Regions from separate parts of the Nonomuraea sp. NPDC004702 genome, predicted to be linked through region 2. Evidence: riboswitches for the same ligand, from Rfam matches in the RefSeq annotation. Region 2 holds a riboswitch; the other holds the start of a gene.
The links. A riboswitch is a leader RNA that binds a small molecule or an ion and turns the genes downstream of it on or off. The one in region 2 is predicted to bind glycine.
Positions count from the first base shown of each region.

Region 1: it holds a riboswitch for glycine, as region 2 does, so the genes downstream of both, gcvP (aminomethyl-transferring glycine dehydrogenase) here and gcvT (glycine cleavage system aminomethyltransferase GcvT) in region 2, are expected to answer to the same signal.

Region 1 is NZ_JBSGCE010000055.1:39,358-44,033, reverse strand. It holds gene gcvP (aminomethyl-transferring glycine dehydrogenase) at 1-1,808, opposite strand, end outside; glycine riboswitch at 1,975-2,071, opposite strand; gene ACWEJ6_RS41765 (MerR family transcriptional regulator) at 2,120-2,740, opposite strand; gene ACWEJ6_RS41760 (bifunctional nuclease family protein) at 2,888-3,358, opposite strand; gene ftsR (transcriptional regulator FtsR) at 3,491-4,117, opposite strand; gene ACWEJ6_RS41750 (FHA domain-containing protein) at 4,141-4,653, opposite strand.
Region 2 is NZ_JBSGCE010000014.1:167,426-172,101, reverse strand. It holds gene ACWEJ6_RS19885 (M4 family metallopeptidase) at 1-1,050, shown strand, start outside; gene ACWEJ6_RS19880 (M28 family peptidase) at 1,122-2,495, shown strand; glycine riboswitch at 2,745-2,842, shown strand; glycine riboswitch at 2,863-2,962, shown strand; gene gcvT (glycine cleavage system aminomethyltransferase GcvT) at 2,997-4,082, shown strand; gene gcvH (glycine cleavage system protein GcvH) at 4,079-4,468, shown strand; gene ACWEJ6_RS19865 (L-serine ammonia-lyase) at 4,528-4,676, shown strand, end outside.

The sequences.
Region 1 (4,676 bases), on a different contig from region 2:
ACCCGCATGCCCGCCATGACGGCGCTGGCCGCGTTCGTGCCGTGGGCCGAGGACGGGATCAGGCACACGTCCCGCTCGGTGTCGCCGTTGGCCTGGTGGTAGGCGCGGATGGCCAGCAGGCCGGCGAACTCGCCCTGGGAGCCGGCGTTCGGCTGGATGGAGACCGCGTCGTAGCCGGTCACCTCGGCCAGCCAGCCCTCCAGGGTGCCGATGAGCTCCCGGTAGCCCTCGGTCTGGGCCTCCGGCGCGTACGGGTGCACGCCGGCGAACTCCGGCCAGGTGATCGGCTCCATCTCGGTGGTCGCGTTCAGCTTCATCGTGCACGAGCCGAGCGGGATCATCGAACGGTCGAGCGCGATGTCCTTGTCCTGGAGCCTGCGCAGGTAGCGCAGCATCGCGGTCTCGGAGCGGTGGCTGTGGAAGACCGGGTGGGTCAGGTAGTCCGACTCGCGCAGCAGCTCGGCCGGCAGCGCGTCGGCCTCCAGCGCCACCTCCTCGCGCTCGACGCCGAAGGCGGCCCACACCTTGACCAGCTCGGCGGCGCCGGTCTTCTCGTCGCAGGCGATCGAGACGTGGTCGTCGCCGGCCTGCCACAGGTTGACGCCCCGCTCGGCGGCGGCGGCCACCACCTCGGCGGCCCTGCCGGGCACGCGGACGAGCACGGTGTCGAAGAACTCGCCGTGCACGACCTCCAGGCCGGCCTCGCGCAGCCCGCCGGCCAGCGCGACGGCGTGCCGGTGCACGCGGTGCGCGATCCGGCGCAGGCCCTCGGGGCCGTGGTAGACGGCGTACATGCCGGCGATCACGGCCAGCAGGACCTGGGCGGTGCAGATGTTGCTGGTGGCCTTCTCCCGGCGGATGTGCTGCTCGCGGGTCTGCAGGGCCAGCCGGTAGGCGGGGTCGCCGTCGACGTCGACCGACACGCCGACCAGACGGCCGGGCATCTGCCGCTGCAGGCCCTCGCGTACGGACATGTAGGCCGCGTGCGGCCCGCCGAACCCGAAGGAGACGCCGAAGCGCTGGGAGGAGCCGACGGCGATGTCGGCGCCCAGCTCGCCGGGGGCGGCCACCAGCGTGAGGGCCAGCAGGTCGGCGGCGGCCACGACGAGCGCGCCCGCCTCGTGCGCCCTGGCGGCCACGTCGCGGAAGTCGCGCAGCCGGCCCGAGGCGCCCGGGTACTGGACGAGCACGCCGAAGCACTCGGGCAGCTCGCCGTCGAGGTCGTGCTCGACCAGCGTGATGCCGAGCGGCTCGGCGCGGGTGGCCAGCACGGCCTTGGTCTGGGGCAGCGTGTCGGCGTCGACCACGAACACGTCGCTCTTGGACTTGCCGGCCCGGCGGGCCAGCGTCATGGCCTCGGCGGCGGCGGTGGCCTCGTCCAGCAGGGAGGCGCCGGCGACGTCGAGGCCGGTCAGGTCGGAGACGACCGTCTGGAAGTTCAGCAGCGCCTCCAGGCGGCCCTGCGAGATCTCCGGCTGGTACGGCGTGTAGGCGGTGTACCAGCCCGGGTTCTCCAGCAGGTTGCGCCGGATGACGGCGGGCGTGACGGTGTCGTAGTAGCCCAGGCCGATCATGGAGGTCAGCACCCGGTTGCGGGAGGCCAGCTCGCGCAGCTCGGCGATGGCCTCGGTCTCGCTCGCGGCGGCCGGCAGCTTGAGCCGGTCCTTGACCCTGATGGCCTCGGGCACGGCCACGGCCACCAGGTCGCCGACGGACTCGAAGCCCACGGCCTCGAGCATGCGCTGCTGCTCGGACTCCGATGGGCCGATGTGCCTGGACGAGAACGGCGGAGCGGACAGGTCGGTCATGGAGGTTGCCTCCCGAGGCTTGGAGACCGGCGCCAGGGCGCGGGCGAGTGCCGGATCTCCCCCTCTGTCATCGCGACGTCATCGCGACCTGAGAGCTTCACCCCACCGTGGGGCTTGCACCGTCGGTGAGGTGCGCCTGGCGGGCGCACCTGCTTTCCAGAGTTGCCTCACCCGAGCGGTACGGGATGCCTGAGAGATTCCGGGGAGGGTTGCTCCTTCGGCGCCCCAGGACCGCAGCCCAGGGACTCTCCCGCACGGGGTCATCAGCCTTACTCTGTCCTAGATTACTACGGCGTGTTCAGCGGTTCAGCTCACCCCGTGCGGCGTGCGCGACGCCGCTTGGCGAGCTCGTCAGCGGGATGGTCGGCCGGGACGGTGTCCTCGACCGCCGCCCGTTCCCCCGGCAGCTCCGCGAGGGAGCCCTCGACCTCTCGCCAGACCCGGCCGAGCGCGATGCCGAACACGCCCTGGCCGCCCTGGAGGAGATCGATCACCTCGTCGGCCGAGGTGCACTCGTAGACGCTGACACCGTCGCTCATGAGCGTGATCTGCGCGAGGTCGGCGACCCCGCGGTCACGCAGATGCTGCACCGCGGTGCGGATCTGCTGCAACGACACCCCGGTGTCGAGCAGCCGCTTGACGACCTTGAGCACCAGGATGTCGCGGAAGCTGTAGAGCCGCTGCGAGCCCGAGCCGTGCGCGGCTCTTATCGTGGGCTCGACCAGGCCCGTGCGCGCCCAGTAGTCGAGCTGCCTGTAGGTGATGCCGGCCGCCGAGCAGGCTGTGGGCCCGCGGTATCCGATGTCGTCGGGCACCGTCGCGGGCTGCTCGTCGAAGAGCAGTCCCTGCTCTCCGGCACGCTGCCGCGCGCTCTCGCGCCGCACCGGATCTTCCTGGCCGGCCGTCTTTCCCTCGCCGCTGCTGACCGCCACGCGGACCTCCGGCTTTCTCTCATCCCATGGCCTGATCTGGGGGTTCGTAAAGGGCGACCACGGGTTTCACTTGCACCGTAGGACCGTGACCATGCTCAGTCAACGATCCGGCTCGGCGCGTCGTGAAGCGTAAATGCACTGAAATACCTACCCCGCCCTGCCGAAGTCCTCGGGAGTGATCGTGTCAAGGAACTCCCTGAACTTCTCCACCTCGTCCTCCTGGTCGTCAGGGATGATCACGCCGGCCTCCTGGACCACCTCTTCGCTGGCGAAGATGCGCGCGCCGGTGCGCAGTGCCAGGGCGATCGAGTCGGAGGGGCGGGCGCTGACCTCCACGCCGTTGGAGAACACCAGGTCGGCGAAGAAGATGCCGTCACGCAGGGCCACGATGTTGACCGCGCGCAGCCCGACGCCGAGCGCGCTCAGCACGTCCCTGAACAGGTCGTGGGTGAGCGGCCGGGGCGGCGGCTCCTCGGCCTGCGCCAGGGCGATCGCGGTCGCCTCGGTCATGCCGATCCAGATCGGAAGGAACCGTTCCCCGTGTGCCTCCTTGAGCAAGACGATCGGCTGATTTGTGGGCATCTCAACTCGAACGCCCACGACCTCCATCTGCAACACGGGCTGCTCCGTATTCGGCCGGCCGGTCGCCCGGCACAGCTGTTGACTGGGTCGTTTCTGCTACACGCTTATGCATTTCAACGTAACACCCGGCAGGCCTGGAATGTGCCCCGGCCTTCCAGCTCTGTGCCCTCAGCGGCCCAGGACAGACCTGACGCCGAGGCGCACCAGGGAGGCGTGCAGGTCGAGCAGGAGCGTGGACAACTCCCTGGCGGCCTCGTCGGCCTCGCCGATGGCGCCGGGCGCGCGCCGCTTGAGTATGGGCGCGACGGTCTGCTCGACCAGCCCGCACTCCCGCTCGGCGGCGGCCTTGACCGCGCGCAGGTGGCGGGCGTGCAGGCCGAAGCGGGCCAGGGCGCCGACGCTGCGCGCGATCTTCAGCGCCTCCTCGTCGTAGCGCCTGGCCACGGGGGCCAGCAGGCCGTAGTCCTCCAGCTCGGCGAGGGTCTCCTCGTCGATGCCGGCCGCCTCCAGCAACTGGGCCCGGTCGTAGCGGATCTCCTGCGTCTGCTGCACCGCGCGCGGACGGCCGAAGCTCTCGGCCATCTTGTCCTTGATCACCCGCAGCGGCAGGTAGTGGTCGCGCTGCTCGGTCAGGATGAACCGCAACTGCTCGACGTGGAGATGGGTGAACTTGCGGTAGCCCGAGGGGCTGCGCTCGGGCTCGATCAGCCCCTCACCCTCCAAAAAGCGGATCTTGGACACGGTGACGTCGGGGAACTCGCCCTGCAGCAGGGCGAGCACCTCCCCGATGCTCATGTGCGAGCGTGCCGCCTGTGAGCTCATGCGCCGGCGTTGACCCTCATCAGGAAGACGAGGCGGAACTTGCCGATCTGCACCTCGTCTCCGGAGTGCAGGGGAACCTCCTCGATGCGCTCCCGGTTGACGTAGGTGCCGTTGAGGCTGCCCACGTCGCGTACGGAGAACTGGCCGCCGCGGTGGCGGTAGAACTCGACGTGGCGACGGGAGACGGTGATGTCGTCGAGGAAGATGTCGCTCTCCGGGTGGCGCCCGGTCGTGGTGAGATCCTTGTCCAGCCGGAACCGGCTGCCCTGGTTGGGCCCCCTGGTGACCGTGAGCAACGCCGTGCCGGGCGGGAGCTGTTCGACCAGCGCCCGTTCGGCCAGGAGCATGTCGCCTGTCTCAGCCTCGTACGCCTCGATTCCCGCGACCGAGATCGTCGACGTGGTGTCCCCGGAGACCTCGGGTCTGGTCAGCGGTGACCCACAGCGGGAACAGAAACGGGCATCCTCGGGGTTGGCGTGCCCGCACTGCGTGCAGTAGACGCTCGGCATCGATCGGCTCGGCCTCCTACCGC
Region 2 (4,676 bases):
TTCTACCTGGTGGCCGAGGGCACCAACCCCTCGGGCAAGCCCGCCAGCACCCGCTGCGACAACGGCGCCGCGATCACCGGCATCGGCATCCGCAAGGCCGGTGAGGTGTTCATGTCCGCGCTGAACATGAAGACCCAGCCCTGGACGCACGCCAAGGCCAGGGTCGCCACCCTCCAGGCCGCCAAGACCCTGTACCCGGGCAGCTGCACCGAGTTCAACGTGGTCAAGAACGCCTGGGACGGCGTCAGCGTACGGGCCCAGTCCGGCGAGCCGACCTGCACCCAGGGCAGCAACGACTTCTCGGTCAACCTGAACCCCGCCTCAGGCAGCGTCACCCCCGGCCAGAGCACCACGACCACGGTGAGCACCACCGTGACCGGCGGCTCGGCGCAGTCGATCACCCTGCGGACCGGCACCCTGCCGGCCGGCGTGACGGCCTCGTTCAGCCCGGCCACCATCACCGCGGGGCAGAGCTCGACGCTGACGATCACCACCTCGGCGAGCAGCCCGCAGGGCAGCCACTCGATCGCCATCACGGCCGACGGCGCCGACGTGGACCGCCAGGCCACCTACAACCTGCAGATCGGGCAGAGCTCGCCGAACGACTACTCCTTCGGCGTGACCCCGTCGTCGGCCTCGGTGCAGGCCGGTCAGTCGGCCACCGCCACGGTCAGCACGCAGGTCACCGCCGGTCAGGCGCAGAGCATCGCCCTGGCGGCGAGCAACGTGCCCGCGGGCGTGACGGTCAGCTTCAGCCCGTCCACGATCACCGCCGGGCAGTCGTCCACGGTGACGTTCGCGACCACGAGCGGCGTGACGCCCAGCACGTACACGATCAGCCTGAACGCCGACGGCGCGAGCGCCGACCACTCGGCCTCCTTCAGCCTGACGGTGGGCGGCGGCCAGGGCACCACGTGGCAGACGTACACGGCCTACACGGCCGGACAGACCGTCACCTACCAGGGCACCAGCTACCGCTGCCTCCAGGCGCACACCAGCCTGCCGGGCTGGGAGCCGCCCAACACCCCTGCCCTCTGGCAGCCGGTCTAAGTCGCACGACCTGGGCGGCCACGCCGGGGTGGCCGCCCAACCCCCTTGAGGAGCCACAGATCGTGAACGCCATGCTCAGGCTGGGCGCCGCGGCCACCGCCGCGTTGGCCCTGACCCTCACCACGCCGGCCGGACCGGCCGGCGCCGCCGCCGACCCCGCGCCCGACATCCCCGTCGCGAACGTGACGGCGCATCTGAGCCAGTTGCAGTCCATCGCCACGAGCAACGGCGGCAACCGCGCCTCGGGCAGGCCGGGCTTCACCGCCTCGATGAACTACATCAAGGGCAAGCTGGACGCGGCCGGCTTCACCACCCGCGTGCAGAACTTCAGCGGCGGCAGCAACCTGATCGCCGACTGGCCGGGCGGCCCGGCCAACCAGACCGTGATGCTCGGCGCCCACCTCGACAGCGTCGCGGCCGGCCCCGGGATCAACGACAACGGTTCCGGCTCGGCCGCGCTCCTGGAGAACGCCCTCACCCTCGCCGCCCGCAAGCCCACCCTCACCAAGCACGTGCGGTTCGGCTGGTGGGGCGCCGAAGAGGCGGGCATGGTCGGGTCCAGGTACTACGTGCAGAACGGCGGCGCGAGCGGCGTCGAGGTGTACCTGAACTTCGACATGATCGCCTCGACCAACGCCGGTTACTTCGTCTACGACGACGACGCGGCGATCCAGCGCACCTTCAACGACTACTTCGCCACCATCGGCCTGCAGACCGAGGGCGACAGGGAGGGCGACGGCCGCAGCGACCACGCCTCGTTCAAGAGCGCGGGCGTCCGGGTCGGCGGCCTGGCCACGGGGGCCGGGGCGGTCAAGAGCTCGGCCCAGGCCGCCAAGTGGGGCGGCTCGGCCGGGCAGGCGTTCGACCGCTGCTACCACAGCGCCTGCGACAGCTACCCGAGCGCCATCAACACCACGGCGCTCGACCGCAACTCCGACGCCATCGCGTACGCCATATGGAAGCTCGCCGTGGGCACCAGCACGCCCACGGAGAACGACTACTCGATCTCGGTGACCCCGTCGTCGGCATCGGTCCAGGCCGGTCAGTCGGCTACCGCGGCGGTCAGTACCCAGGTCACGTCCGGCCAGGCGCAGAGCGTCGCGCTCTCCGCCGGGAACGTGCCGAGCGGGGTCACCGTCTCCTTCAGCCCGTCCACGGTTCAGGCGGGCCAGTCGTCCACCGTCACGATCGCCACCACCAGCGGCGTCGCGGCGGGGACGTACACCATAGGGATCAACGGCGACGGGGCGACGGCGGACCACTCCGCGTCCTTCACCCTGACCGTCGGAGGGGACGGCCAGGGCACCACCTGGACGGCTTACAAGTCGTACACGGCCGGAGACGTCGTCACCTACCAGGGGGTCAGCTACCGCTGCCTCCAGGCGCACACCAGCCTGCCGGGCTGGGAGCCGCCGAACGTGCCCGCCCTCTGGGCGCGGGCCTGACCTCAGGGCCTGTTGTCTGTAGGGCCTGATCCCGCGCGGGCCGGTCACCGCCGGCCCGCCCCGAGCTGCCGCGTGCGAGCTGACCTGCCATGACCGGCTCGCGCGCGGCCACCAACGCGGCCGCGACCCCGCCTCTCCGGGGCCGCGGCCGCTTTTCGCTGCGTGCGGGATGTCGCGGATGCCGCGGATGGTGGAGGGCGAAGCGCGACAACACCCCCATGACGGCACTAGGCTGACGGACATCACCGGCGAAACCGTGCGGGAGAGCACCCTGACAGCCGGTCAGGGTCCCTGAAGGAGCAAGCCCTCCCCGCGAACCTCTCAAGGCAAAGGACCGCGCGGCAGCCCTGTAAGGCGTTCTTACGGGGAGGTGACCTCTGGAAAGCAGGCCCTCGGGGCCTCGCCGAAGGTGAAAGTCCGGTAAAACTCGGGCGAAGCTCTCAGGCATCCATGACAGAGGGGGAGGATGCTGGCATCCAATCCTGTCCTGAGGTGCGACAAATGTCCCGACCTACGCCGCTACGAGACGTCCACGAGGCCCTAGGCGCCACGCTGACCGACTTCGCCGGCTGGCTCATGCCGCTCCGGTACGGCAGCGAGTCCGCGGAGCACAAAGCCGTCCGCGAGGCGGCCGGGCTGTTCGACCTCTCGCACATGGGCGAGATCTTCCTGACCGGTCCGCAGGCCGGAGAGGCCCTCGACTACGCGCTGGTCGGCCACCTGTCGGCGCTCGCGCCCGGCCGGGCCAGGTACACGATGATCGTGGACGAGCGCGGCGGGGTGCTCGACGACCTCATCGTCTACCGGCTGGCGGACGAGGAGTTCATGGTGGTGGCCAACGCCTCGAACTCCGACAAGGTCGCGGATGAGCTGAAAAATCGTACTAAGTCGTATGATGCGGCGGTCGATGACCGCTCCCAGCAGTACGCCCTCATCGCGATCCAGGGCCCGGAGGCCCAGGAGATCCTGGCCACGCTCACCGACGCCGACCTCGACGGTCTCAAGTACTACGCGGGCCTGCCCGGCGTGGTCGACGGCCGCCAGGCGCTCATCGCCCGTACCGGCTACACCGGCGAGGACGGCTTCGAGCTGTTCGTCGCCAACCAGGACGCCGTGCCGCTCTGGCGCGCCCTGGAGGCCGCGGGCGAGCCGCACGGGCTGCGCGCCGCCGGTCTGTCCAGCCGCGACACCCTCAGGCTGGAGGCCGGCATGCCGCTCTACGGCAACGAGCTGAGCTCCGACCTGACCCCGTTCGACGCGGGGCTGGGCAGAGTGGTGAAATTCGACAAGCCCGGTGACTTCGTCGGCAGGGCGGCACTGGAGGCGGTCAAGGACGACCAGCCCCGCCGCCGCCTCGTCGGCCTGGTCGCCCAGGGCCGCCGGGTGCCGCGTCACGGCTACCCGGTCACCCGCGACGGCGCCGTCGTCGGCGAGGTCACCAGCGGTGCGCCCTCCCAGACCCTGGGCAAGCCCATCGCGATGGCCTACGTGGACGCCGGGGCCGACACAGGTCTGGCCGTGGACATCCGGGGCAGCCATGAACCTATGGACCTGGTCGAGCTGCCCTTCTACAGGAGGAACAAGTGAGCAACATCCCTGACGACCTGAACTACACCAAGGAGCACGAGTGGGTGTCGGGCGTGGACGACGGCATCACCGTGACCGTCGGCATCACGGCCTTCGCCGCCGAGGCTCTTGGTGACGTCGTCTTCGTGCAGCTCCCCGAGGTCGGTTCGACCGTCGAGGCGGGTGACTCGGTCGGCGAGGTGGAGTCCACCAAGTCGGTGAGCGAGATCTACGCGCCCGTCGGCGGCGAGATCGTCGAGGTGAACTCGGCCGTGGCCGACGACCCGTCGCTGGCCAACAGCGACCCGTACGGCGACGGCTGGATGTTCCGCGTCCGCATGGAGGGCGACGCGGAGGACCTGCTGTCCGCCGAGGAGTACACGGCGCTCACCTCAGGCGAGTCCTGACACCAACGCCGGGGCCCGCCGCGGGCCCCGGCACTTCCTGAACTGAAGGGCGCCCATCAATGGCGATCAGCGTCTTCGACCTCTTCAAGATCGGCATCGGACCGTCCAGCTCCCACACGGGCGGCCCGATGGCCGCCGCGCACAAGTTCGCCCGCGGGCTGCACGACGACGGCCTGCTCCCCCGAGTGGCCCGCGTCGAGGTCATCCT